DNA from 3 places in the Neobacillus sp. SRL179 genome. Region 2 is predicted to be linked to each of the others. Evidence: predicted binding sites of a transcription regulator. Region 2 holds the regulator's gene; each other region holds the start of a gene.
The links. Region 2 encodes LexA, which represses DNA repair genes until DNA is damaged. Its sites were predicted from a motif close to CGAACATATGTTCG; they were not measured.

Region 1 (8,385 bases), 2.3 Mb from region 2:
AGACGTCTGGCAAAAAGTGCATTTCAATTTTGAGGATTCCATCGCCGCGGCAGGCCTCACATCGGCCGCCCTTCACATTAAAGCTGAACCGGCCTTTTTTATAACCGCGTACCTTCGCTTCATTTGTGGAGGCAAATAAATCACGAACATCATCAAACACACCTGTATAGGTAGCTGGATTGGAGCGCGGTGTTCTGCCGATTGGCGATTGGTCAATATCAATCACCTTCTCTAACAAATCGATCCCCTTGATACTCTTGTGTGCCCCTGGCTTTGTTTTAGCACGATTGAGCTTTTGCGCTAACGCTTTATTAAGAATCTCATTTACAAGTGAACTCTTCCCAGAACCTGACACACCAGTAACCGCAACAAACACTCCAAGCGGAAACTTCACATTCACATTTTTTAAATTGTTTTCGGAAGCACCCTTGATTTCAACAAAACGGCCATCCGGCTTTCTGCGCTCTAGTGGAAGCGGGATAAATTTTTTTCCGGATAAATATTGACCGGTTAGCGAATTCGGGTCAGCCATCACTTGTTCAGGTGTACCGGCTGAAATAATTTCCCCGCCATGCACACCTGCACCAGGGCCGACATCAATTAAATAATCGGCAGCAAGCATGGTATCTTCATCATGCTCAACTACAATTAAGGTATTACCAATATCGCGCATGGTTTTTAATGCTCCAATTAAGCGGTCATTATCGCGTTGATGTAAACCAATCGACGGTTCATCCAAAATATATAAGACACCCGTTAGGCGCGATCCGATTTGCGTGGCCAAACGGATCCGCTGAGCTTCACCGCCTGAAAGGGTTCCCGCTGTCCGGCTGAGTGTTAAGTAGTCTAAGCCCACATTAACCAAGAAGCCGAGGCGTTCTCTGATTTCTTGAAAAATCAACTTGGCAATTTGCATTTCTTTTTCTGAAAGCTTTAATTGTGCGAAAAATTGCTGGGCTTCGATAATCGAAAGGTCAGTCACTTCGGCAATATGCTGGCCATTAATTAATACGGCTAGGGTTTCTTTTTTCAAACGGTCACCTTTACAGGTTGGACACGGCATCTCAGCCATGTATTTTTGCATTTGTTCACGGATATAGTCAGAGCTTGTCTCTTTATAGCGGCGCTCGACATTGCGCATGACGCCTTCAAATTGAATATTTCCATCCCGTATTTGGCCGAAATCATTCTCATAACGGAAGTAGATTTTATCTTTTCCTGAACCATAGAGGACTTTATCAAGCAGGTGGTCGGGTATATCCTTAACCGGAATATCCATATCAATCCCATAATGGTTACAAACAGCCTCTAACAGCTGGGGATAATATTGAGAACTGGTTGGTTCCCATGGTGCAATTGCATGTTGTTTTAACGTCAAATCCTTATTGGGAATAACCAAGTCAAGATCGACTTCCAGCTTGGAACCGAGCCCGTCACATTCAGGGCAGGCACCAAATGGACTGTTGAAGGAAAACATTCGCGGTTCAAGTTCGCCAATTGAAAAACCACAAATAGGACATGCATGATTTTCACTAAATAATAGCTCTTCCTCGCCCATCACATCGACGATTACTTTTCCTTCACCCAGTTTCAGAGCAGTCTCGAGTGAATCGGAAATTCTAGCCGAAATGCCGTCTTTTACAACAATTCGGTCTATGACCACTTCAATGGAATGCTTTTTATTTTTTTCAAGTTCTATCTCTTCACTGAGGTCAAGCATTTCTCCATCTACCCGCACACGAACAAAGCCCTGTTTTTTAATATCCTCCAATACCTTCACATGCGCGCCTTTACGACCGGATATAATGGGTGCAAGGATTTGCATTTTCGTCCGTTCTGGGTAGTCAAGAATTCTGTCTACCATTTGCTCAATTGTCTGCGAAGAGATTTCAATATGGTGAATCGGACAGGTTGGATGTCCGATCCTCGCATACAATAAACGTAAATAATCATAGATTTCTGTTACCGTCCCGACCGTTGAACGCGGGTTCCGGCTTGTCGTTTTTTGATCTATGGCAATAGCTGGTGATAATCCTTCAATGGCATCCACATCTGGTTTATCCATTTGTCCTAGGAACTGCCGGGCATAAGCAGACAGGGACTCGACATAACGCCGCTGTCCTTCTGCATAAATCGTATCAAAAGCGAGCGAGGACTTACCTGAACCAGAAAGTCCTGTCAAAACCACAAGCTTATCTCTCGGAATGGTGACATCTACATTTTTCAAATTGTTGGCACGCGCGCCTTTCACAATCAGCTTATCTATTGCCATCTATTCGTCATCCTTCCGCTTTCAATTCCAATAATAAATCACGAAGCTCAGCAGCACGTTCGAAGTTTAGTGCCTTTGCTTCGGCTTTCATTTCTTTTTCCATTGTCATGATTAATTTTTCTTTTTCCTTCTTCGACATCTTGCCGAAGGAAGCCGTTGGTTTGTATTCTTCCTGATCCTCAGCAGCATGTGTAGCGCGAATCACGTCACGGATTTCCTTTTGAATTGTCATTGGCGTAATGCCGTGTTTCCGATTATATTCTTCCTGAATGGCACGGCGCCGCTTTGTCTCACTAATCGCAAGTTCCATTGAATGGGTGATTTTATCAGCATACATAATAACATGACCGTTAGCATTTCTGGCAGCCCGGCCTATCGTTTGAATTAAGGAACGTTCCGACCGCAGGAAGCCTTCTTTATCAGCATCAAGAATCGTAATTAACGAAACCTCGGGAATATCGAGTCCTTCCCGGAGCAGGTTAATACCAACTAGCACATCGTATTTACCAAGGCGAAGCTCGCGTATAATTTCAATCCGCTCTAATGTTTTGACCTCTGAATGCAAATATTGCACTTTTATTCCGATTTCTTTCAGATAATCGGTGAGATCCTCTGACATTTTTTTGGTAAGGGTGGTAATCAATACACGTTCATTTTTCTTCACACGCTCTTGTATTTCACCAATCAAATCATCAATTTGGCCTTCGATCGGACGGATTTCAATTGTCGGATCTAGTAAACCTGTTGGACGAATGATTTGCTCAATCATCTCTGGCGTATGCTCAAGCTCAAATGGTCCTGGTGTAGCAGACACGAAAATGGCATTATGAATATGCTTTTCAAATTCATCAAAAGTGAGCGGGCGGTTATCGAGTGCGGATGGCAAGCGAAAGCCGTGATCGACTAACACTTGCTTCCGCGCTTTGTCACCATTAAACATACCCCTTACTTGCGGCAGGGTAACATGTGACTCATCGACAATCAGCAGGAAGTCCTCAGGAAAGTAATCAAGCAGAGTATAGGGTGTTGAACCTGGTGGTCTCAGTGTTAGATGCCGGGAGTAGTTTTCAATTCCTGAGCAAAAGCCCATTTCCCGCATCATTTCTAAGTCATAACGTGTCCGCTGTTCAATCCGCTGGGCTTCCAGCAGTTTATCTTCAGCCCTAAGTTCTGCAAGTCGCTCCTCGAGTTCCTTTTCAATATTCTCGATGGCAAGACGCATTTTCTCTTCTCTTGTAACGAAGTGGGAGGCCGGGAAAATGGCAATATGGGAACGCTCGCCGATGATTTCTCCTGTAAGAGCATCAACCTCACGAATCCTGTCAATTTCATCACCGAAGAATTCCACCCTTACGCAATGTTCGTCGCGGGAAACAGGGAAAATTTCGACGACATCGCCGCGAACGCGGAACGTTCCCCGTTTAAAGTCAATATCATTTCGTTCATATTGGATATCAATTAATCGATGGAGCAGCTGATTGCGTTCGATTTCCATGCCAGTGCGGAGGGATAATACCATCTCGCGGTATTCTTCCGGCGAACCGAGTCCATATATACAAGACACACTCGCGATAATGATGACATCTTTCCGCTCAAATAAAGAAGATGTCGCTGAGTGCCGTAGTTTATCAATCTCATCATTGATGCTCGCATCTTTTTCAATAAAGGTATCAGTTTGAGGCACGTACGCTTCCGGCTGATAGTAATCATAGTAACTAACAAAATACTCAACCGCATTATTTGGGAAAAATTCTTTAAACTCACTGTAGAGCTGTCCGGCCAACGTTTTGTTGTGGGCAATGACAAGGGTCGGTTTATTTATTTCTTTTATCACGTTTGATACAGTAAATGTTTTCCCCGTTCCTGTGGCACCAAGAAGGGTTTGATAACGCTTGTTCTCCTTAATCCCTTCAACTAATTGACGAATGGCTTCAGGCTGGTCACCTTGTGGCGAGTACTTTGAAACTAATTCAAATTGGTCCATCACAATTCATTTCCTCCCATAAAAAAAATCACTCCACAGCTAATGAGTGCCGGTTTGGTGCTGGAAAGTGGATTCGCTAAAAATACATATTAACATTCTACCACATTCCCCCAAAAACAAACCACCAATATGCGAACTAGTATTCGATTTATTTAAAAAAGTAGAAGGTTCCAGCCTCTGTACACTGGAGACAGGCTGCTACATAAGTTTCCAAGAATTCATTCTGGTGATCTTATAAAAAAAGCCTGTCCAACTTAATGGACAAGCTTCACAATTTTAGCTATGTTTAACTGCTCGCGGTTTCATTTTGGCAGCGAGCCAGAACCCAGCGGTAAGCGAGAAGGCATCAATGACAATAAGATAAAATGTGTCGGTGTACCCTTTATAGACAGATGCAGCAATGAGCGCAACGGTTAAAACAAGTCCGATGAAGCGATTATAAGTGACCCGTGAAAATAGTAATACTAGTAAACCAGGCATAATCAGTGCCGAAAATATCCTAATTACCTCAAACAATGGGTTCACCTCATTCCATTTAATTCTGTTAATTCATTTTAAAAATTTACTAGCAAAATTGCAACTAAAAACTCTATGCTTATTCCTCAAGCTTGATTAAATGGTCCGCTGCCTTCTGCTGAGAAAGGAGACTGACTAGTATAAATGCTAAAAATGAAAGAATGATCGGCATGATGACCGTATGAAACCCAAAGGCATTGGGATGAAAACGATCGAGGAGAATATATGATCCCATCCCGACTATCATGGCCGTGATGGCTCCGTACTTGTTTCCCTTGCTCCAATATAGACCTAAAATGACTGGCCAAATAAAGACAGATTCCAGGCCGCCAAACGAGAATAGATTTAGCCACACAATTAAATCAGGCGGACTTAACGCCAGGATAATGACAAAAATCCCAATTATGGCGGTGACACTAAAACTAATCTTTTTCACCTGGTTATCTTTTGCGTTCGGCTTGATGTAATTTAAATAAACATCCTTTACAAGGGCAGAGCTCACCAAGATGAGTAAAGCATCCACGGTCGACATGATGGCTGCCATGGGAGCGGCGAGAACAATTCCAGCCACATAGGGCGGCAGCACCTTCATCGACAATAACGGCATTACCGTATCACCGATTTTCACACCTGGAAGAACTGGTCTAGCGAACACACCAATTAAATGCATTCCGAGCATGATGAATCCGACAACAATGGTCCCAATAATGATTGCACTATGCATCGCCCTTGAATTTTTATAAGACATGGCCCGGACCGTAATCTGAGGCAGACCGACAACACCCACTCCAACTAAAATCCAATACGATGATACATAGGAAGGTGTTAAAGTGCGCTCAGCTCCAAAGGGACTGATTAAGTTGGGATTTTCGGCTGCTAAATCAGAAATAATCTTTGGAATTCCTCCTCCAGCTTTAATGGTCGCAATTAGGAGAATCAAGGTTCCCATAAACATCACGACCCCTTGTACGGCGTCTGTTAATGCTACAGCACGAAAGCCGCCGACAATAACAAAAACAAGGACAGAAAAGGCAAAGATGAATAATGCGGTTGTATAATGCAAGCCTGTAAGCGATTCTACAAGCCGAGCCCCGCCGATCCATTGGGCCGTCATCGATGAAAAAAGAAATATGATGATACTTGCCGCAGATAAGATCACAACCGTTTTACTTTGATAACGCTCTTTTAGAAAATCAATTAAGGTAATAGCCTTGTATTGCCGTGCCACAATCGCAAATTTCTTACCTAGCACCATTAAGGTGAAATACCCCGTTGCCAGCTGTGCCATGGCCAAGAACACCCATCCCAGTCCCTGGGTATAAGCAACCCCTGGTCCGCCGATAAAACTGCTTGCACTGCCATAGGTCGCTACCATCGTCATCGCGAGGATGAACCCGCCCATTTGCCGCTCCCCTAGAAAATACTCCTCTAGAAAGGAACTCGATTTGATGACATGTTTGTTGGACCAAAGACCCACAGTGAAGATGATAAGTAAGAAAATAATCAATGGTGTTATAACAGCCCAGTTCACTTGTTTTCCTCCTCTTCCAATTCAAAGGGCACATCTTTAAAAAGTACCTTTACTGTAAAGATGACGAGAAACAACATAACGAGGGAACCGACGATACAGCTGTAAAAGAACCACGCTGGTAAACCAAATATGTACGAATAATTCTCCACTTTATCTGAACCAAGTCCATATCCGAAACCATACCACAAGATAAAATTAATGATAACAAGGATTACTCCAATTATTGCTTCCCGATGGGCAATCTTAAAACGCTTGTCCATTGGATCAACTGTCTTTTTCAACAGTGTTCCTCCTCCTAAACCATGTTCCTATTATTTTTAACTAACCATGAACATTTTACCAAACAATCGATAGAGATAAAGAAAAATGCACAAAAAAACCTACTGGAAATGTCCAATAGGCTGGTGTCAGGCACCAATTACTGTTTTCACACTATAATTATCTTCAGATATGTAGTTTGGGTGTCAGGCACCCAAACGAAACGCACACCCAATTAGTTACATGTTCCGTGCGGACTTGGGCAGCCGTTGGTTTGTTTTTCTACTTGGATGGTGCTGTGCTCAATGTGGAAATCATCATGAAGAATACGCTGTGACTGTGACAGAATCTCATCGTGAATCGCTTCATCCGAAATAGAAAGATGACAGCTTAATACGGGATAACCAGAAGTAATCGTCCAAATGTGGAGGTCATGCACTTCCTTCACCAAAGGGATTTTCCTTAATGCCTCTTTGACTTCTTTTATATCAATCTGTGTTGGTGCACCCTCCATTAGGATATGGAAGGAATCCTTTGCCACACGGAATCCGCTGACCAAAATTAATAGTGCCACGATAACGCTGGCAATCGGGTCTGCAATACCCCAGCCGAAAAACATAATGAGGAGCGCAGCAATAATCGCACCAACAGAACCTAGCATGTCACCAATAACATGTAAAAAGGCACTTCGGATATTTAAGTTTTCGTCCTTATCACCTTTCATTAATATCCATGCTGCGATTATATTAACCACCAAACCGATCACAGAAATCAGCAGCATTCCCGTACTTTGCACCTCTGGTGGAGCGAAAAAGCGCTGAATGGCTTCATAAAAAATATAAACAGAAATGACAATCAGCGTTAACCCATTCAATGCTGCTGCAATAATTTCAAATCGTTTGTAGCCATACGTTTTTTCCTGTGACACCTTTTTCTCACCAAGCTTAATCGCGTAATAGCTTAAGCCAAGGGCTGCTGCATCACTCAGCATATGTCCTGCGTCAGATAATAACGCTAAACTGTTTGTTAGGATTCCGCCAATCACTTCAATAACCATAAACAAGGCTATTAATATGAAAGAACTTAATAATGCTTTTTTATTACTTGTATGTGAATGACCGTGTGAATGGCCATGTGAGTGGCCATGATGGTGATGGTGACCCATGTTTATCCCCCCAAGCTCTCTTGTTAAAATCGCTTTCTATTTATCTGATTCTAAATCGGAAAAATTCCGATTACGTTTAGTTTTTCTCTTAAGTTTTATTCCATTCATGCTGTCTGGACAGTAAAAGGATATCCTCTTTTAATTCTTTTACCCTTCTATTTAATGGCTTACTCTCGCCCGACTAGCTCCTTCTGGTGCGTAAAGGCAATGTGAATGAGTTGTTTCACATGATCATCATCGAGTGAGTAATAAACGAGTTTTCCGACCTTTCGATATTTTGCTAGGCCAAGGCCTTTCAAATGGCGCAGATGGTGGGAGGCAGTCGCTGTCGTTGCCCCTACAATATTGGCTACATCACAAACGCAGAGCTCCTCTTCTAATGTCAGCGCATAGGCAATTTTCATGCGGGTTTCATCAGATAATGCTTTAAAAAGCTTAGTTACAGAAACAATATTGTCTTTTTTAAGCTGCTGTTGAACTCGTGCCACTTTCTCATCGACTGCACAAGGAATCTCGCAAACATCTTGTTCTTTCATCTTTTCACCAACTTCATTCAAATGTTTATTTGATTATATCATATTCAAACAGTCGTTTGAGTGTCAATGATTTTGCCATAAAATTAGAGGTAAAAAGCTCCATTAACCTAAATAAAAAAGAAG
Region 2 (8,385 bases):
CACTTACAGGCTATTGGGGCTACAAGGACTTGGATAATGCAATGGAAGTCTGCTTAAACGTTATTTGGGATAACAAAGAAAAAGTAGATGGAATCAAAATTTCTTTGCTGGATGCCTCCCGGGAAATTGAGATGCGCCGTCTTCTTCCTCCAGGAGTGAAGATGTACACCGGCGATGACTTTAACTATCCAGAACTAATTAAAGGGGACCATCAAGGCTATAGCCATGCCTTGTTAGGAATCTTTGATGCAATCGCTCCTGCGGCAGCGGCAGCAATGCATGCACTTGATGATGGAAATCTAAATCAATACAGTCAGTTATTAGAAAAAACTGTCCCTCTAGCACGCCATATTTTCCAAGCACCCACGTATTCTTACAAAACCGGGATTGTGTTTATGGCCTATTTAAATGGGCATCAATCCCATTTTCGGATGATTGGCGGTGCGGAAAGTTCACGATCCATCGTGCACCTCTCAGAATTATTTGTGTTGGCTGACAAGGCAGGCTTACTTACAGATCCAGATCTTGCTGCTGAAAGAATGAAACTAGTTTTAAATTTAGCCGGTATTCGTCAGGAGGAACTATATAGTGGAAAACTTTGAGAAATTGAGTTTAAACCAAATTACGACCGATAACTGGACACTGGCTGAAGCGATTGAAGGCTGTGCACGTGCAGAAATTCCATGGATAGCCCCATGGCGCCATAGGGTACAAGAACTAGGTTTAAGTAAAAGCAAAAAGTTAATCAACGATGCCGGAATTAAGGTTTCAAGTTTATGCAGAGGCGGCATGTTTCCGGCTGAAACAGCTCTCGAACGGCAAAAACGGATCGATGATAACAAAAGGGCGGTTGAAGAAGCGGCCGAGATTGGGACAGATGTGTTGGTGTTAGTGTGCGGCCCTTCACCCAACCGGGACATCGTGTCTGCCCGTCAAATGGTCGCTGAAGGAATTGCTCAATTGGTGCCATTTGCTGAATCGTATGGTGTGAAATTGGGTATCGAACCCTTACATCCCATGTATGCTGCTGAACGTTCGGTGGTTGTATCGATGGATTTAGCGAATACACTCGCGGAAGCTTATCGGCCTGATCAAGTTGGAGTAGTCGTGGATGTTTTCCACGTTTGGTGGGATCCGGATTTATATAACCAAATTAATCGTGCGAAAGGGCGCATCCTTGGTTTCCATGTTTCCGATTGGCTTGTCCCCACTCCAGACATGTTAAAGGGACGCGGGATGATGGGGGATGGAGTAATTGAAATCAACCGTATTCGTCAAGCTGTAGAGCAAACGGGCTATAATGGGCCAATTGAAGTGGAAATTTTCAATGACCAAATTTGGAGTCAGCCTGGAGACGAAACCCTATATCAGATGAAGGAAAGCTATTTGAAACATGTTTAACAATGAAAAGGAAGTGATGTAGAGAGTCACTTCCTTTTCTAATAATAGGTCTTTTCGGAAAAGAATTTTCCCAAGCTTTTCATATATGTTTCTCCTAAATTAAGAATTTTTCTCCTAATATCGTAAGACATTAATTAACGAAATATTCAAAATAGGGAGTAGATAAAGCGAAGGTAAAGCATGAGGAGGTAAAAGAGTAAACATTCATTTTCTAATGCTCTCGATTAAATTAAAAGATATTGTTTATCATTGAACTGAATTCGGAAGTTTTTGTAAGCGCTTATATGGTATTAGTTTTTTTTAGTGGAAAGGCATCTTCGAGATGGTTGAAATTAAAGACGGCAACATTTTTTAAGTTAATACAATAAGGGGGGATTCGTTTGAAGGACACCAATGAGCTGGAATTGCAGAATTTAAACAAACGTTATGTTTTGAAAAAATCAAATTCAAAGTCTATTAAAAATCGAAGTAAACAATACCTGCCAGTGATCACTATTATTCTACTGATGGTTATATGGGAAATCATAACGAAGGTTACTTCTATCCCAAATTATATCTTGCCGGCACCTTCCGTCATTATAAAGGAAACGTTTGTGGAATACCAAACGCTTTTAAAAGAAGGGTGGGTCACTACGTATGAATTACTGGGAGGCTACCTTCTAGCCATAATAGTGGGAATTCCTTGTGCTGTATTAATTGTGTATTCTTCCATTTTTGAAAGAACGATTTATCCTATTTTAGTCTTCATGCAAACCGTTCCGAAAATTGCCATTGCTCCATTATTTATTGTTTGGTTTGGAATTGGGACATTGCCTAAAGTATTGGTTGCTTTTTCCATGGCATTTTTCCCAATTGTCATTGACACCGTGGCCGGGCTGCGCTCCATAAATCCAGATATGATTTCGCTGGCCAGATCAATGGGGGCCACCCGATTAGAAATCCTAAGAAAAATCCAATTCCCGAATGCTCTGCCGCATATCTTCAGTGGACTGAAGGTTGCCATTACATTAGCCGTTGTTGGGGCTATTGTCGGTGAATTTGTTGGAGCGGATAAAGGGTTAGGATACTTACTGTTAGTAGCAAATGGAAATATGGACACTACCTTTTTATTTGCTGCACTAATTATCTTAACGGTTATTGGACTATTATTCTTTTACCTTGTTGAATGGTTAGAAAAAAAGATTATTCCATGGAACAAGAATATGGAAGAAGATAAATAATGAAACTTTCACTAGGAATAAGGGGGAAATAAGATGAAAAAGTTTTTTTCAATGACGTTGGCAATTGTCCTTAGCTTGGTCTTATTAGCTGCTTGCGGCAGCACCAGCGAGAAAACATCAAGTAAAGGTGAGAAAAAATCAACCACCACAGCCAATAAAAAGCTAGAAAAAGTGAAGCTTCGCGTCAACTGGGTCCTATATGGTGAACATGCTCCATTCTTTGTTGCATTAGAAAAAGGCTATTACAAAGAAGCGGGATTAGACGTTGAAATTCAAGAGGGCGATGGCTCAGCATCTACCGTTAAACTAGTAGCAAATAAATCAGTTGATATTGGTTATGCGGATGCATCTGCTTCGTCAAAGGGAATTGTAAATGGAATGCCGGTTAAAATGGTTGGTGCCTATATGCAGGTCAACCCAAGTTCGATTATCTTTAAAAAAGAAAAAGGCTTTAAGACGCCTCAAGATCTTATTGGGAAAACAATTGCATTGACACAAGGTGATGCACCAAGTCAGGTATTTGATGCGTTGTTAGAAGTAAATAATGTGGATCAATCAAAGGTTAAAAAGTTATCTGTCGGAACACCTGCAGCAAAAGAAGCAGCCATGTTAACAGATAAAGCAGATGCATTTATTGGCTTCTATCATGACCAAGCCCCTAGAATTGAAGTAAATGAAAAGCTTGATTTAGACTATGTGAAATATGCAGATTTCGGGATTACCATGTATGCAACAGGTCTGGTTGTTCATAATGACACCATTAAAAACAATCCTGAGATGCTAAAGAAATTTATCAAGGCTACAAATAAAGGATGGGAATTTACGAAAGAAAATCCGCAAGAGGCAATCGATATTTTCTTGAAAAATGCTCCTAAACTCAATAAAGAGATTGTCTCTAAACAGGTAGAACAAATGATTACGAGCTTACAAACTAAAAATAGTGAAGGTAAGCCACTCGGCTGGATGGCTCCGAAAGACCAACAATCTACTATTGATACGCTTCAAAAATATAGTGATATGGGTGGAAGTAAAGAAATTGCTGATTACTTTACAAATGAGTTAAATCCAGAATAAAAGCGGTACCCGGGGCTTTATTCAGCCCCGGTGACGCTCATCCAGGGAAGGAGAATTCTTTTGACAATAGAGATTGCTACCAAGCCATTAATCGAAATTGAACATATTGGAAAGACGTATCAAACAAGAAATGGAGAAGTGCAAGCAGTAAAGGATCTCCATTTTAACGTGCAAGATGGTGAGTTTGTTTCACTTTTAGGCCCAAGCGGTTGTGGTAAGAGCACGTTACTGATGATTATTTCTGGACTAGTAAAACAAACACAAGGCAGAGTGAGGGTAAAGGGGAAAGAGGTGAATGAGCCTAGAACGGATGTAGGGATCATCTTTCAAAAACCATTACTATTAGAATGGCGGACCATTATAGATAATATTTTACTTCAGGCGGAAATTCGAAAATTACCATTGAAGGAATACAGAGTAAAAGCAGCGGAATTAATGAAATTGGTGGGACTAGAAGGGTTTGAGAATAAATATCCTAAAGAACTTTCGGGAGGGATGCAGCAACGGGTAGCTATTTGTAGAGCGCTCTTGCATGATCCTCAAATCCTTCTCATGGATGAACCTTTTGGCGCTTTGGATGCCCTGACAAGGGAGCGGACTGGTTCTGATATTGAACACCTATGGATGAAGCATAAAAAAACCTGTTTTTTAATTACCCATGACATAGAAGAAGCAGTCATGTTATCTGACCGAGTATTAATTCTCTCGAATCGTCCTTGTGAAGTGACAAAGGAAATAAAGATTGATTTTCCGCGCCCAAGGCACTGGAGTTTAAGAGAAACGCAGAAATTTGGCGAATATACACACCAAATTCGAGATGTTTTTACTGAAATGGGCGTGTTGGCAAGGAATTAAAAGCTGTTTTTATACAGCTTTTTTTTATTTCATATTAATAAAAAAATAAACCCCAGTAAGGAGGCATCCATACTGGGGAAACTAAACCTATTATTTCTCTCCGTCATGTTTCACTATTCTAAATTGATACAGAACGGTATCACCCGTAATTCCTGCAATAATAGAGAAAATAAGAATCTCCACAAAAGAATTAGGAGCTGTATACAGGACGAGGAGAAGAGAGGCAATTGCACCTAGAAGTACTTCTTCCAGAAAACCGAGATAAAGGAACTTTTTTGTTCTTCGAGGCATAATGATTTTTCCATGCTTCCGAACATGCCCAAGAATTCCAACCGACCCACCAATCACTAACGAGAAAATAATGTCCATTAACACTGTTTCTCACACTCCTTAAGCCTATTATTTTTGGGACCTAAGGTAAATCTTGGTGTACTACTATTATATGAAAGATTAACAACATGAGCATGAGTAAAAATACTGAGTTTTTAGTATTTATTCATGATTGCTATTTATTTAAAGAAATTTTCCCAAATAAAAAAGAGCTGATCGCAGCTCTTTTTATCCTAATGTATATGTCGATAGACTCCGATGACTTTTCCCAGAATGGCTACATTTCGTAAAATGATAGGATCCATGGTAGAGTTTTCCGGCTGCAGACGAATATAGTCCTTTTCCTTAAAAAATCTTTTACATGTTGCTTCATCTTCCTCGGTCATGGCTACTACAATGTCACCGTTATTAGCAGTTTGCTGCTGTTTTACAATAACATAGTCCCCATCAAGGATACCTGCTTCTATCATACTTTCACCCATGATTTCTAGCATAAATACTTGTTCATCTGACGGAGCAAGACTTTCAGGAAGAGGGAAGTACTCTTCTACATTTTCAATAGCTGTTATCGGAATCCCGGCCGTAACTTTCCCAACGACTGGTACGTTTACAACTTTATTTCTTGGAATGCTGGCTGCTTCATCTGCATCCAAAATTTCTATAGCTCTAGGTTTAGTAGGATCTCTCCTAATAAGTCCTTTACTTTCCAACCTTGCTAAGTGACCGTGAACAGTAGAGCTGGAAGCAAGTCCAACTGCTTCGCCAATTTCCCTGACTGAAGGAGGATACCCTTTACTTCTGACCTCATCTTTAATGAAATCGAGGATATCCTGCTGCCGTTTAGATATCTTTACCATGATAATGCACCTCGCCTGGTTAATGTTGTCTTTATTATAGCATGTTCTTCCATCTTATACAAACATAAGTTCGAAAAAATGGTTGACAACAAACAGATGTTCGGAATATAATAAAAACAGCAAAAGGGAACATATATTCTTATCGAGGTGCATTTATATGAAAAACTTATGGAAAAAATACTCGTATGCTATTACTCTCATAATCTTAAGCTGCTCACTGGCATTTATATTATCAATAAAGAATCATGAAATTGATCAACAAGAATATTTAAAAGTAACTATTTCTGAAGGCGACTCACTCTGGAAGATTTCAAACCAATATGCAGATCAGCATTCCTTATCAAATGATGAGTTCGTCAGCTGGGTCAAAAAGCATAACGAAGATATGAGTGATCAAATCTTTCCTGGTGAAGAAATTATCATTCCCGTTAGTAAAAAGGCTGACTCCACTACCACCATATTAGCTAGTGCTCCTGAAGAAGAATAGGAAGGCTGATCAATGAAAGCAATTATATACTGCCGTGTAAGCACGGAAAAAAACACACAAGATACATCATTAAAGAGACAAAAGGAAGAACTCCAAGAATTCGCCGAAGTTAACCAATTTGATGTCATAAAAACAATTGAAGAAAGACATAGTGGATTTGATGTAGAGCGAGATGGAATTATTGAAGCATTAGCATTATTTAAAGAAAAGCAAGCTGATGTTTTACTTATTCAGGATGATACCCGTTTAGGAAGGGGACATTCTAAAATTGCACTTATACATGAACTGCGAAAAATGAATATAAAAGTTTTTACCATACAGGATCAGGGTGAGATTTTTTTATCAGATGCAGATTTAATGGTTTTAGAAATTTTAAGTGCGGTTGAAGAGTTTCAAAGTCGGATTGCAAAATATAGAATCAGCAGGGGAATGGCAAGGGCTATAAAGGATGGCTTCGACCCATATAAGAACTTATCCAATATTCACTTGGGCGGCAGAGATAAAAAAGAGATTCCTGTTGAAGAGATAATAAATCTTCGGAAAAAGAAACTTACCTTTCATGAAATTGCCGCAACCTTAAGAGGATTGGGATATGACGTAAGTAAAGCAACAGTACATAGAAGGTATAAAGAATATATGGATGAGCGTGAAGGAAAGATAGAAACTAACACTATTGATATATGAAAAGATTTATAAGTTGTGTATTCATGTTGAAAACAAATAGTTTAAACGTTAAAAATAAGATTGGTAGCTGCGGCTATCAATCTTATTTATTTACATTAACTTTACAATTGATTTCTTGAAATAAATTCAACTTAGTTTTAATATATAAGCAAATAGTTATATGTTAATTTAATTGAATTAGACATTCATATATGTATAAATTCCCTGTGCTTACAGAAAATTAGACTATTACATATTTCAGAAATACAAATAGGAATATGATTATTTACTTATATAAAAGGAAGTGACTATTTTGGTGAAATCAATTGTCGATATAGAACGTGCAGCGAACGTTTTAAAGTTATTAGGGGATAAAACCCGCTTAACCATTGTGACCATTTTAAAACAACGAGAATGTTGTGTATGTGAATTTCAAGAAGTGTTTGATATGAGTCAGCCCTCAATCAGCCAGCATCTTCGTAAATTGAAGGACTTAGGGTTAATAAAAGAGGACCGCAGGGGTCAGTGGATTTATTATTCATTGAATTCACAAAGTGATTTGTATGCACTCATAGAGGACATTTTAGAGCATGTACCAGTTCAGACGGAAAAGATCAAACAGATAGAAAAAAGCAATCCTACGCTTCGTTGTGGTTGTTAACTGAAAACAAAAGGGTGTGTAAATATGAGTAATACAGGGAAAAAACGGTTATCGTTTTTGGATCGATACCTAACACTTTGGATCTTTCTAGCAATGGCAGTCGGTATTGGCTTGGGTTTCATTTTTCCAGGCTTTGTAGAAGGAATGAATAAATTGCAAGTTGGCACAACATCGATTCCGCTTGCGATCGGTTTAATTTTAATGATGTATCCTCCTCTTGCAAAAGTTCGCTATGAGGAAATTGGAAGAGTATTTAAAGATGTAAAAGTCTTGGTTTTATCACTAGTACAAAATTGGATCATAGGACCCATTCTTATGTTTTTATTAGCGATTATCTTTCTTCCTGATAAACCAGAGTATATGGTGGGTCTCATTATGATTGGTTTAGCTCGTTGCATTGCAATGGTTATTGTATGGAATGATCTTGCAAAAGGGGATACAGAATACGCAGCTGGGTTAGTAGCATTTAATTCTATTTTTCAAATGTTATTCTTCTCCGTTTATGCGTATGTGTTTGTAACCATTATTCCTGAATGGATAGGAATCCAAGGGGCAGTGGTAAACATTACGATGATTGAAGTAGCAAAATCAGTTTTCATCTACCTTGGAATACCTTTTATTGCTGGAATGATCACACGGTTTACATTGGTAAAAGCAAAAGGCAGACAATGGTATGAGAAAGTGTTTATACCTAAAATTAGTCCTATTACGCTAGTTGCCCTACTGTTTACGATTATCGTAATGTTCTCACTAAAAGGGGACGCTATTGTAAGCCTGCCACTAGATGTAGTACGTATCGCCATTCCTTTATTAATTTACTTTGTAATAATGTTCTTT
Region 3 (8,385 bases), 910 kb from region 2:
GATATCAGTGTTTGTTAAGCGATAAAGCTGTAAGGAAACAATCGCTTCAGCCTGAGGTTCTGTAAAGGCAAATTTAGCGATGAGATTGTCCTTCGCATCGCGTTTGTCCTTTGATGCTCGAATAGTCGCAATTACTTCATCAAGGATCGACAATGCCTTCATTAATCCCTCGACAATATGCTGACGTTCCTTTGCTTTGTTCAGGTCATATTGCGTACTTTTTGTAACAACTTCTTTTTGATGTCCGATATAAGCATCAAGTAATTCGCGCAGGCCCATCTGTTTAGGTGTTTTATTATAGATAGCGACCATATTAAAATTATAGGTTACTTGCAGATCACTATTTTTATATAAATAATTCAGGACACCTTCAGCATCAATATCCTTTTTTAACTCAATGACAATTCTAAGCCCAGTCCGGTCAGTTTCATCCCGAACCTCTGACATTCCTTCAACTTTACGGTCGAGGCGGAATTCATCCATCTTTTTAACGAGGTTGGCTTTATTGACCTCATATGGGATTTCCGTTATGACAATTTGCTGTTTACCACCGCGAGTCTCTTCGATTTCTGTTTTGCTGCGGATAATAATTTTGCCTTTACCAGTTTCATAGGCTTTCTTGATTCCTTCAATTCCTTGGATAATTCCACCAGTAGGGAAGTCCGGTCCTTTAATAACCGTCATTAACTCATCAATAGAGACATTAGGATTGTCCATTCTCATAATAACGCCATCAATGACTTCTGCAAGATTATGTGGGGGAATATCAGTTGCGTAACCTGCAGAGATCCCTGTCGAACCGTTTACAAGTAAATTTGGGAACTTCGCTGGTAACACAGTAGGTTCCTTCGAAGTATCATCAAAGTTAGGAATAAATTCAACAGTGTTTTTTTCAATATCCCGCATAAGTTCAGCTGCAATCGCCGAAAGCCTTGCTTCTGTATAACGCATCGCTGCAGGCGGGTCTCCATCCATACTACCGTTGTTTCCGTGCATTTGCACAAGAACATTTCTAACCTTCCAATCCTGACTCATCCGTACCATTGCCTCGTAAACGGAGGAATCACCATGCGGGTGATAATTACCGATAACGTTACCAACGGTTTTAGCTGATTTACGAAAGCCTTTATCAAAGGTATTCCCTTCTACATGCATGGCAAATAAAATTCTTCGTTGTACCGGCTTTAATCCGTCCCTTGCATCAGGCAGGGCACGATCTTGAATAATGTACTTACTATATCTGCCAAAACGATCACCAATAACCTCTTCTAGAGGTAAGTCCCGAAATATTTCTGTGGCACTCATTCTTCAGAACCCTCCTCTGAAACTGTAATATTTTCGTTTTCTAAAATCGTGTCATCCTCTTCTAAGCCAAATTTCACATGGCTTTCAATCCATTTGCGGCGCGGTTCAACTTTATCACCCATCAGGGTGGTTACACGGCGTTCCGCTTTGGCAATATCATCTATTTTTACACGAATTAATGTGCGTGTTTCTGGATCCATTGTTGTTTCCCAAAGCTGGTCAGCGTTCATTTCACCAAGTCCCTTATAACGCTGAAGAATATAGCCTCTGCCCACTTTTTTAATGGCATCTTGGAGATCATCGTCACTCCAAGCGTATTCAATAATTTCTTTCTTTCCTGTCCCCTTACTAACCTTATACAAAGGGGGAAGAGCAATAAACACTTTACCTGCTTCAATCAGCGGTTTCATATACCGATAAAAGAATGTCAGTAATAGGACTTGGATATGAGCCCCGTCAGTATCAGCATCAGTCATAATGACAATTTTATCGTAGTTGATGTCCTCAATAGTGAAGTCAGCTCCAACTCCGCCGCCGATTGCATAAATCATCGTATTGATTTCTTCATTTTTAAAAATGTCAGCAAGCTTTGCCTTTTCCGTATTAATGACTTTACCTCGGAGTGGCAGCACTGCCTGAAAGCGTCGGTCACGGCCTTGTTTAGCAGAACCTCCAGCAGAATCACCCTCCACTAGGTAAAGTTCGTTCTTTTTCGGATTTCGGGATTGAGCAGGAGTAAGCTTGCCTGAAAGAATCGTTTCAGATCGTTTTTTCTTTTTACCGCTTCTAGCATCTTCACGGGCTTTTCGAGCAGCCTCGCGAGCTTGAAAGGCTTTGATCGATTTTTTAACTAGAAGTGAGCTAATATCAGGGTTTTCTTCAAGGAAGTAGGAAAGATGTTCTGATACAACGGAATCAACAGCAGATCTTGCTTCGCTAGTGCCTAATTTCCCCTTCGTTTGACCTTCAAATTGGAGTAGATCTTCTGGAATTCTAACAGAAATAATGGCAGATAATCCTTCGCGAATATCATTACCTTCAAGGTTTTTGTCTTTTTCTTTTAAGAGGGCCACCTTACGAGCATAATCGTTAAATCCCCGAGTCAAAGCTGTTCTTGCCCCGGCCTCATGTGTCCCGCCATCCCTTGTTCTCACATTGTTAACAAAGGATAAGACATTTTCGGAATATCCATCATTAAATTGAAATGAAAATTCTACTTCAATTCCATTTTGCGTTCCTTCAAAGCTGACAACCGGATGGAGAGTTTCTTTGTCTTCGTTTAAGTATTCAACAAAAGCCTCAATCCCATTTTCATAATGAAATACCTCATGTAAATCATTACGGTCATCATGAATCTCAATTTTTAATCCTTTTAGTAAGAAGGCAGACTCTCTTAACCTCTCACATAAGGTTTCAAAGTTATAAGTGGTGGTCGAAAAAATGGTCGAATCTGGTTTAAAGTGGATCGTGGTACCTGTTTGATTGGTTTTACCGATTTTTTCAAGTGTAGTGACCGGTTTACCACCATTTTCAAACCGCTGTTCATAAACAAATCCGTCCCTTTTAATGGTAACAACTAACCATTCTGATAAAGCATTAACAACGGAAGCACCTACACCGTGTAAACCGCCACTGGTCTTATAACCGCCTTGGCCAAATTTCCCGCCTGCATGGAGTATAGTTAAAATTACTTCAGGAGTAGGTTTTCCCATTTTATGCATACCGGTTGGCATCCCGCGTCCTTTATCTAAAACGCTGATTGAATTATCTTTGTGTATTCTTACAATGATTTGATCACCAAATCCACCAAGTGCTTCATCGACGGAATTGTCAACAATTTCATAGACGAGATGGTGAAGACCCCGTGCATCCGTGCTGCCAATGTACATACCTGGACGTTTTCTAACCGCCTCAAGACCTTCTAGTACCTGGATGGCATCATCATTATAATCAAAAGTTTGCTGAGTCCTTGCCACTAAAATACCCCTTTCATACCAAAAAAACATAAAATGCGTTTAACGCATTTTGGAAAATCATTCGTTAAAACGAGTCATGTATCCTTTTAAATAATGATTATAGAACGAATGTTTGCTAATGTTTGCCACTTTTATTTTAACACATGTTCTCATGGCGTCTATGCTTAATTGTAGCGATTTATTTCGTTTTGGCAAATACCAAATGTAAAACAATCTATTTTTGTCACATAATTTTAGCGCGTATTTGGAATAAAAATGAAAAAAAACTGCTATTTATTAGCAGTTTTTTTCAAGGAATTTATTATTTTGTTAACGCATGTTCCACTTTAATGCAACGATTCATGATAACAGTATAACCCTTTTCTTTTAAGAACTGATAGGCTTCTTCATTTTCAAGCCCCAGCTGCGCCCAAAAGACATCCGCATCTATTTCATCAAATTCTTTAGCTACATCAAATAATTGTTCAGAACGACGAAAAACGTTAACAATATCTACATGTCCTTCAATATCCTTTAAGGATGCCACCGCTTTTACCCCTAATACTTGATCCACAGTTGGATTCACTGGGATAATATCATAGCCTGCTTTTTGCATGACAGCAGTCACTTGGTAGGAAGTTCGCTCAGGATTATTACTTAGACCTACAACAGCAATTCGTTTGGCTTTTTTTAAAATTGCGCCAATCTCTTCCCGGCTTGGGTTTTCAATTGTCATATAAATCACTCCAATATTGTGTTTACTTTATTTTACTCTTTTCCTAAATAAACACATAATGAAACGCTTACAAATTTATCTGCGGATAGCAGCAGCCACTTTTGTAAAAATAAAAAAGCCCCCTATAAATGGAAGCTTAAGATTGATTTATTTAGCAAGTTCGAGTGGTTCTACGACAGAAACCTTGGGTACCGATAGACAAAAACTCGCTCCGTGTTCAGTGTTCGTAACTTTAATTTGACCATTCATATTTTCAATGATCATTTTTGTCATATAAAGACCTAAACCAGTTCCATTTGGTTTAGTTGTAAAAAACGGATCGAAGATTTTATTCAGTACATCATCATCCATTCCACCAGCATTATCAATAAGTTCTGCAGACACAAATTCCTCTGTTTCATCAAGGTGAATCCATATTTTCGGATTTCTAATAGCCTTTTGGACAAATGTATCTCTTGCATTGGTTAAAATATTTAGGACAACTTGACTAAACTCGTTTGGATATCCATAGGCTGACTTTTGTCCTCCATACTCAAATTCTACATCAATCCCATAAAAGGTAAGACTGGGTGAAAAAATAAACAAGGCATTTTCAATAGAGTTTCCGATTAAAAATGGCGATTTTTCATTACTTGGTGTATAGAATTTTCGAAAATCATGGATGGTTCGAGACATATGGTTAATTTGAACCATACTTTCTTTAATAAATCTGTCAATATATTGTTCATCAATCACACCAAACGCAAATTCTTCGCGGACATCTTGGACGAGGAGAGACAAATTATTTAATGGCTGACTCGATTGGCGGCCCATACTTGCAACCATTTCCCCCATGGAGGCTAATCTAGAATGCTGAATTAAAAAATGGTCCTTCTGTCGATTAGCTGCTATTTCTTCTTGTATTCGCAATTCTAAATTTCGATTGTTGACCTCATGAGCTTCTACTAACTCTCGAAAGCTATTTTCTTTTTCCCTAAGCTGCTTCAATAACTCACGATTCTTATAGATATTTTTACATTGTAAGATCAATAATAAAACCATGACTAAAGATATAAAAATATAAAAATAAAGCATGGAAACTCCCCTCTATCATTCTTTGCTGTACAAGGTTACACAGTTTCTACCTTTCATCTTTGATTGGGTAAGGGACTGTTCTGCCGCTAATAACAATTCATTTTTTGATTCCCCTGCACAATATTCTGTTACACCAAAGCTGCAGGTTACTTGCCCAATATGAATAAATTTAAATTCTTCAATAATAGTGCGGATTGATTCTGCCAGTTCTACTGCGTTAGGACCATTTGTTTCAGGGACAAGAAGGATAAATTCCTCACCGCCCCAGCGTGCAAACATATCACACTCCCGTATCCTTTGTTGGACTATGGTAGAAATGGTCATTAAGACTTTATCTCCTGCTGATTGACCAAATCGATCATTAATCGTCTTAAAAAAATCTATATCCATCATGATAAGTGAAAATGGATGTCCAAAGCGTTCAGAACGTCTCATTTCAGCTGCTAATAGATCTTTAAATTTCACGCGATTAAAACTATTTGTCAGTGGATCCATCATTGAAAGCTGTTCTCTTTTTCTGCTTTCTTTTTCTAAATTCGTTATATCCGTACAAATAAATAATAATTGCTTTGTTTCAGGGATGAAGCCTGCCTTCATCACATAGTTATAATCCATTCCATCCGTTCCTTTTAATCTAACCTTTGCCATATTTCTCCCATTTGCAAGAAACTCATCTATCCATTTCCCTTTATCTTTAGGGTAGAAATAGTGTGGATCCTCAACAAAGAAGCTTGCAAGGAACTTACTTTTAAAAACACTTGGACTGACCTGATTCATTCCTGTTAAATTGGTCAAAGCCTGATTCCATTCCACAATTTCATCGTTTTCAATGATGAAGATAAGATCATCCTGAAAATCAAGGAGGGACCTTGTTAATTTTTTTTGCTTATCAAGTTCTTTTTCCAATTGTATTTGGTAAACTGACTTTTGAACGGCTTGTAGAAATAAATCTAAATCTATCGGTTTTAAAATAAATTGGTTGACATTAGTTTCGATTGATTGAGCAAAAAAGTCATGATCATCATGGGTGGTTGTCACTATCACTTGTACTTTTTCATCTATTTCACGAATTCTTTTGATCATTTCTAATCCGCTCATTTGGTTCATTTTAATATCGGTAATTATTAAATCAGGTTGATATTTTTGATAAAGCTGGAATCCTTCTTCCCCGTCAATTGCAATGTGAATTTTAGCAAATCGACGCTTTAAAACACGTAAAAGTTTTTCACGGGAGAACTTTTCTTCCTCCACATACAAGACACTTATTTCCGGGTATTGATAATTAAGATATTGCAGGATATTTCTTGCCATACGATGATCACCTCTTTCAAATAATATGTAAGAAAACCGACCAATCTTGATCCTGACTTGGTCGGTTTAAGTTCTTGTTTATTTATTTTATCTGAAATAGTAGGTATCTGATACGGCTGTCATTGAATTAACACAAATGGTTTGAAAATTCTCCATATTTTCGTAATAAAATTGTCTAGAATTTTCTTGTAAGACTAGTATTTAAGTCTATTTTTGGGTTACTGTCTGGTCTGGATTTAAATTTATGGCAGACCAAGCTGTCTGATCACCAAATGTTCTAGACCATGTTCCGATGCCTGCTAGTTGATATTTAGTGACTAAATCCACCCTTTTCTTTAAGGAGAATTCGTCCTCTATCCAAATTTTATAGGTGGCCTTTTCATCTGCAGCCACGTATTCTGCATAGTTTTGGCCGCTTTCTTCATCAAATCTTGTCTGCAAATCCTTTTCAGCCAGCCATGCCTTTACTTTATCCATAGAAAGAGCTTGTGCTGTAATCTCAGTCGAACCATCAGGATTTGTTTGTTCCTTCCAGAGTCTTGCATATAATGGAACTCCAAGGACTAATTTTTCATTCGGTACCTCTGTTAAAAGGTTATTTAGGTTTCTTTCCACCCAAGGCAAACTTGCTACACTTCCGGCACCAGAAGCAGCACTTGTATGTTCATCATACGCCATAACAATCAGATAATCAGCGATTTGAGCAAGCTTCTCTCGTTCATAAAAAGAAGACCAATTATTGTTTTCTCCTGCTGAGAACGTAATGTCCATTGATACCACTAAACCAGCTTCATGAAGGTAGGGTGCGGCTTCCCGCATCAATTGAGTGACAAGCGGCCCATCCTCAGGATTCACGTTTTCAATATCGAAGTTCATTCCTTGTAACTGATACATCTGGCTGAAATGGAGCAGCTGCCGAATGATATTGGCACGGGTTTCAAAGTTCTTTAGTGCTTCATGTGTTAGGATCGGATCAAAAGCATTGGAAAATACACCCCATACTTGGTAACCCTTAGACTGTGCCCATTTACTGTATTCAAGTGAAGCCAAGTTTTTTATTGAACCATCGTTTGCAGCAAGTGAAAACCAAGTAGGCGACACGACATTCACTCCGGGCATTTCTTGGATTTTAGTAAAATCAGGATTTTTGGTATAAACGGGTTCCCATGTTAGCTGAATAGGGCCGTTGAACTTAGATATCGAGAAGGATTTCCTTTGGAGCGGTACATGTGTGATTACACTATCTTTCTTTTCAACATAATCTTTTTTTATGTATCCACTTATCCCGTTCGTTTTCCTTACAAGATAAAATTCCCCTTTTTCACCTTCAATGGTAACAGCCTCCTTTTTGTTCATTTCAGCTGTATAAGGTGATTTCCAACTAGGCTCTGTCCGTAATCTAATTTTTTCTTTGTTTAGTTCTTTATCTATTAATCTCCCATTCTCATATTTGTCCCCATCTTCCTGCACCCAAATGGCTTCACTCTGTGGTAATTTTTTATATTGAATGGGATATAATGTGAGGATTGGCTCAAGGGCTACAAATATTTCCCCATTCTGTGAGATAATGGGAGACAGTTGCAATTTGATCACCTTTTGATTAACAAAATAAGTTAAAGAATCTGTTGGCATTTGAACAACTTTATCTTTTGTGGTAATAATGATCGACTTTGATTTTTCATCATAAAGGATATCTTTATCAATATTTTCTTTTAAAAATGTAAGTGGAACAAACAGTGTGTTTTGTTTAAATAAGGCATTTCCCCGCTGTTTTCCATTAAATAAAATAGGATTTTCACCATGAAAAAACTCTTCTTGATCAGTCGACGCAAATGGATAGAATAATAGCAAAATGGAAGTAATAATGAGTAGACATGCACCAATCATTCCTCCGATAATCACCCATTTTGGTGCCTTTTTATGATGCTGATATGAAACTCTTACCATTAAACATTTCCTCCTTAGTTCTATCCTAAGGGATTCTTTAGGAATTGAGAAGGTAAA

Region 1: a site for LexA is predicted at 4,389-4,402, ahead of uvrB (excinuclease ABC subunit UvrB). Genes of this name have one in related genera too.
Region 3: a site for LexA is predicted at 3,383-3,396, ahead of parE (DNA topoisomerase IV subunit B). Genes of this name have one in related genera too.

What each region holds. Positions count from the first base shown of each region.
Region 1 covers NZ_OZ481792.1:4,012,090-4,020,474, forward strand. Annotated here, with positions in the region: gene uvrA (excinuclease ABC subunit UvrA) at 1-2,272, opposite strand, end outside; gene uvrB (excinuclease ABC subunit UvrB) at 2,280-4,259, opposite strand; gene AC4E8C_RS20010 (CsbA family protein) at 4,533-4,772, opposite strand; gene panF (sodium/pantothenate symporter) at 4,852-6,303, opposite strand; gene AC4E8C_RS20020 (YhdT family protein) at 6,300-6,584, opposite strand; gene AC4E8C_RS20025 (cation diffusion facilitator family transporter) at 6,797-7,726, opposite strand; gene AC4E8C_RS20030 (ArsR/SmtB family transcription factor) at 7,894-8,262, opposite strand.
Region 2 covers NZ_OZ481792.1:1,745,658-1,754,042, forward strand. Annotated here, with positions in the region: gene AC4E8C_RS08655 (dihydrodipicolinate synthase family protein) at 1-602, shown strand, start outside; gene AC4E8C_RS08660 (sugar phosphate isomerase/epimerase family protein) at 589-1,401, shown strand; gene AC4E8C_RS08665 (ABC transporter permease) at 1,782-2,621, shown strand; gene AC4E8C_RS08670 (ABC transporter substrate-binding protein) at 2,655-3,695, shown strand; gene AC4E8C_RS08675 (ABC transporter ATP-binding protein) at 3,756-4,550, shown strand; gene AC4E8C_RS08680 (DUF4257 domain-containing protein) at 4,641-4,919, opposite strand; gene lexA (transcriptional repressor LexA) at 5,114-5,737, opposite strand; gene yneA (cell division suppressor protein YneA) at 5,895-6,224, shown strand; gene AC4E8C_RS08695 (YneB family resolvase-like protein) at 6,237-6,908, shown strand; gene AC4E8C_RS08700 (ArsR/SmtB family transcription factor) at 7,201-7,548, shown strand; gene arsB (ACR3 family arsenite efflux transporter) at 7,573-8,385, shown strand, end outside.
Region 3 covers NZ_OZ481792.1:2,655,511-2,663,895, reverse strand. Annotated here, with positions in the region: gene parC (DNA topoisomerase IV subunit A) at 1-1,305, opposite strand, end outside; gene parE (DNA topoisomerase IV subunit B) at 1,302-3,281, opposite strand; gene AC4E8C_RS13115 (CoA-binding protein) at 3,583-3,996, opposite strand; gene AC4E8C_RS13110 (sensor histidine kinase) at 4,144-5,070, opposite strand; gene AC4E8C_RS13105 (GGDEF domain-containing response regulator) at 5,086-6,381, opposite strand; gene AC4E8C_RS13100 (glycosyl hydrolase family 18 protein) at 6,589-8,328, opposite strand.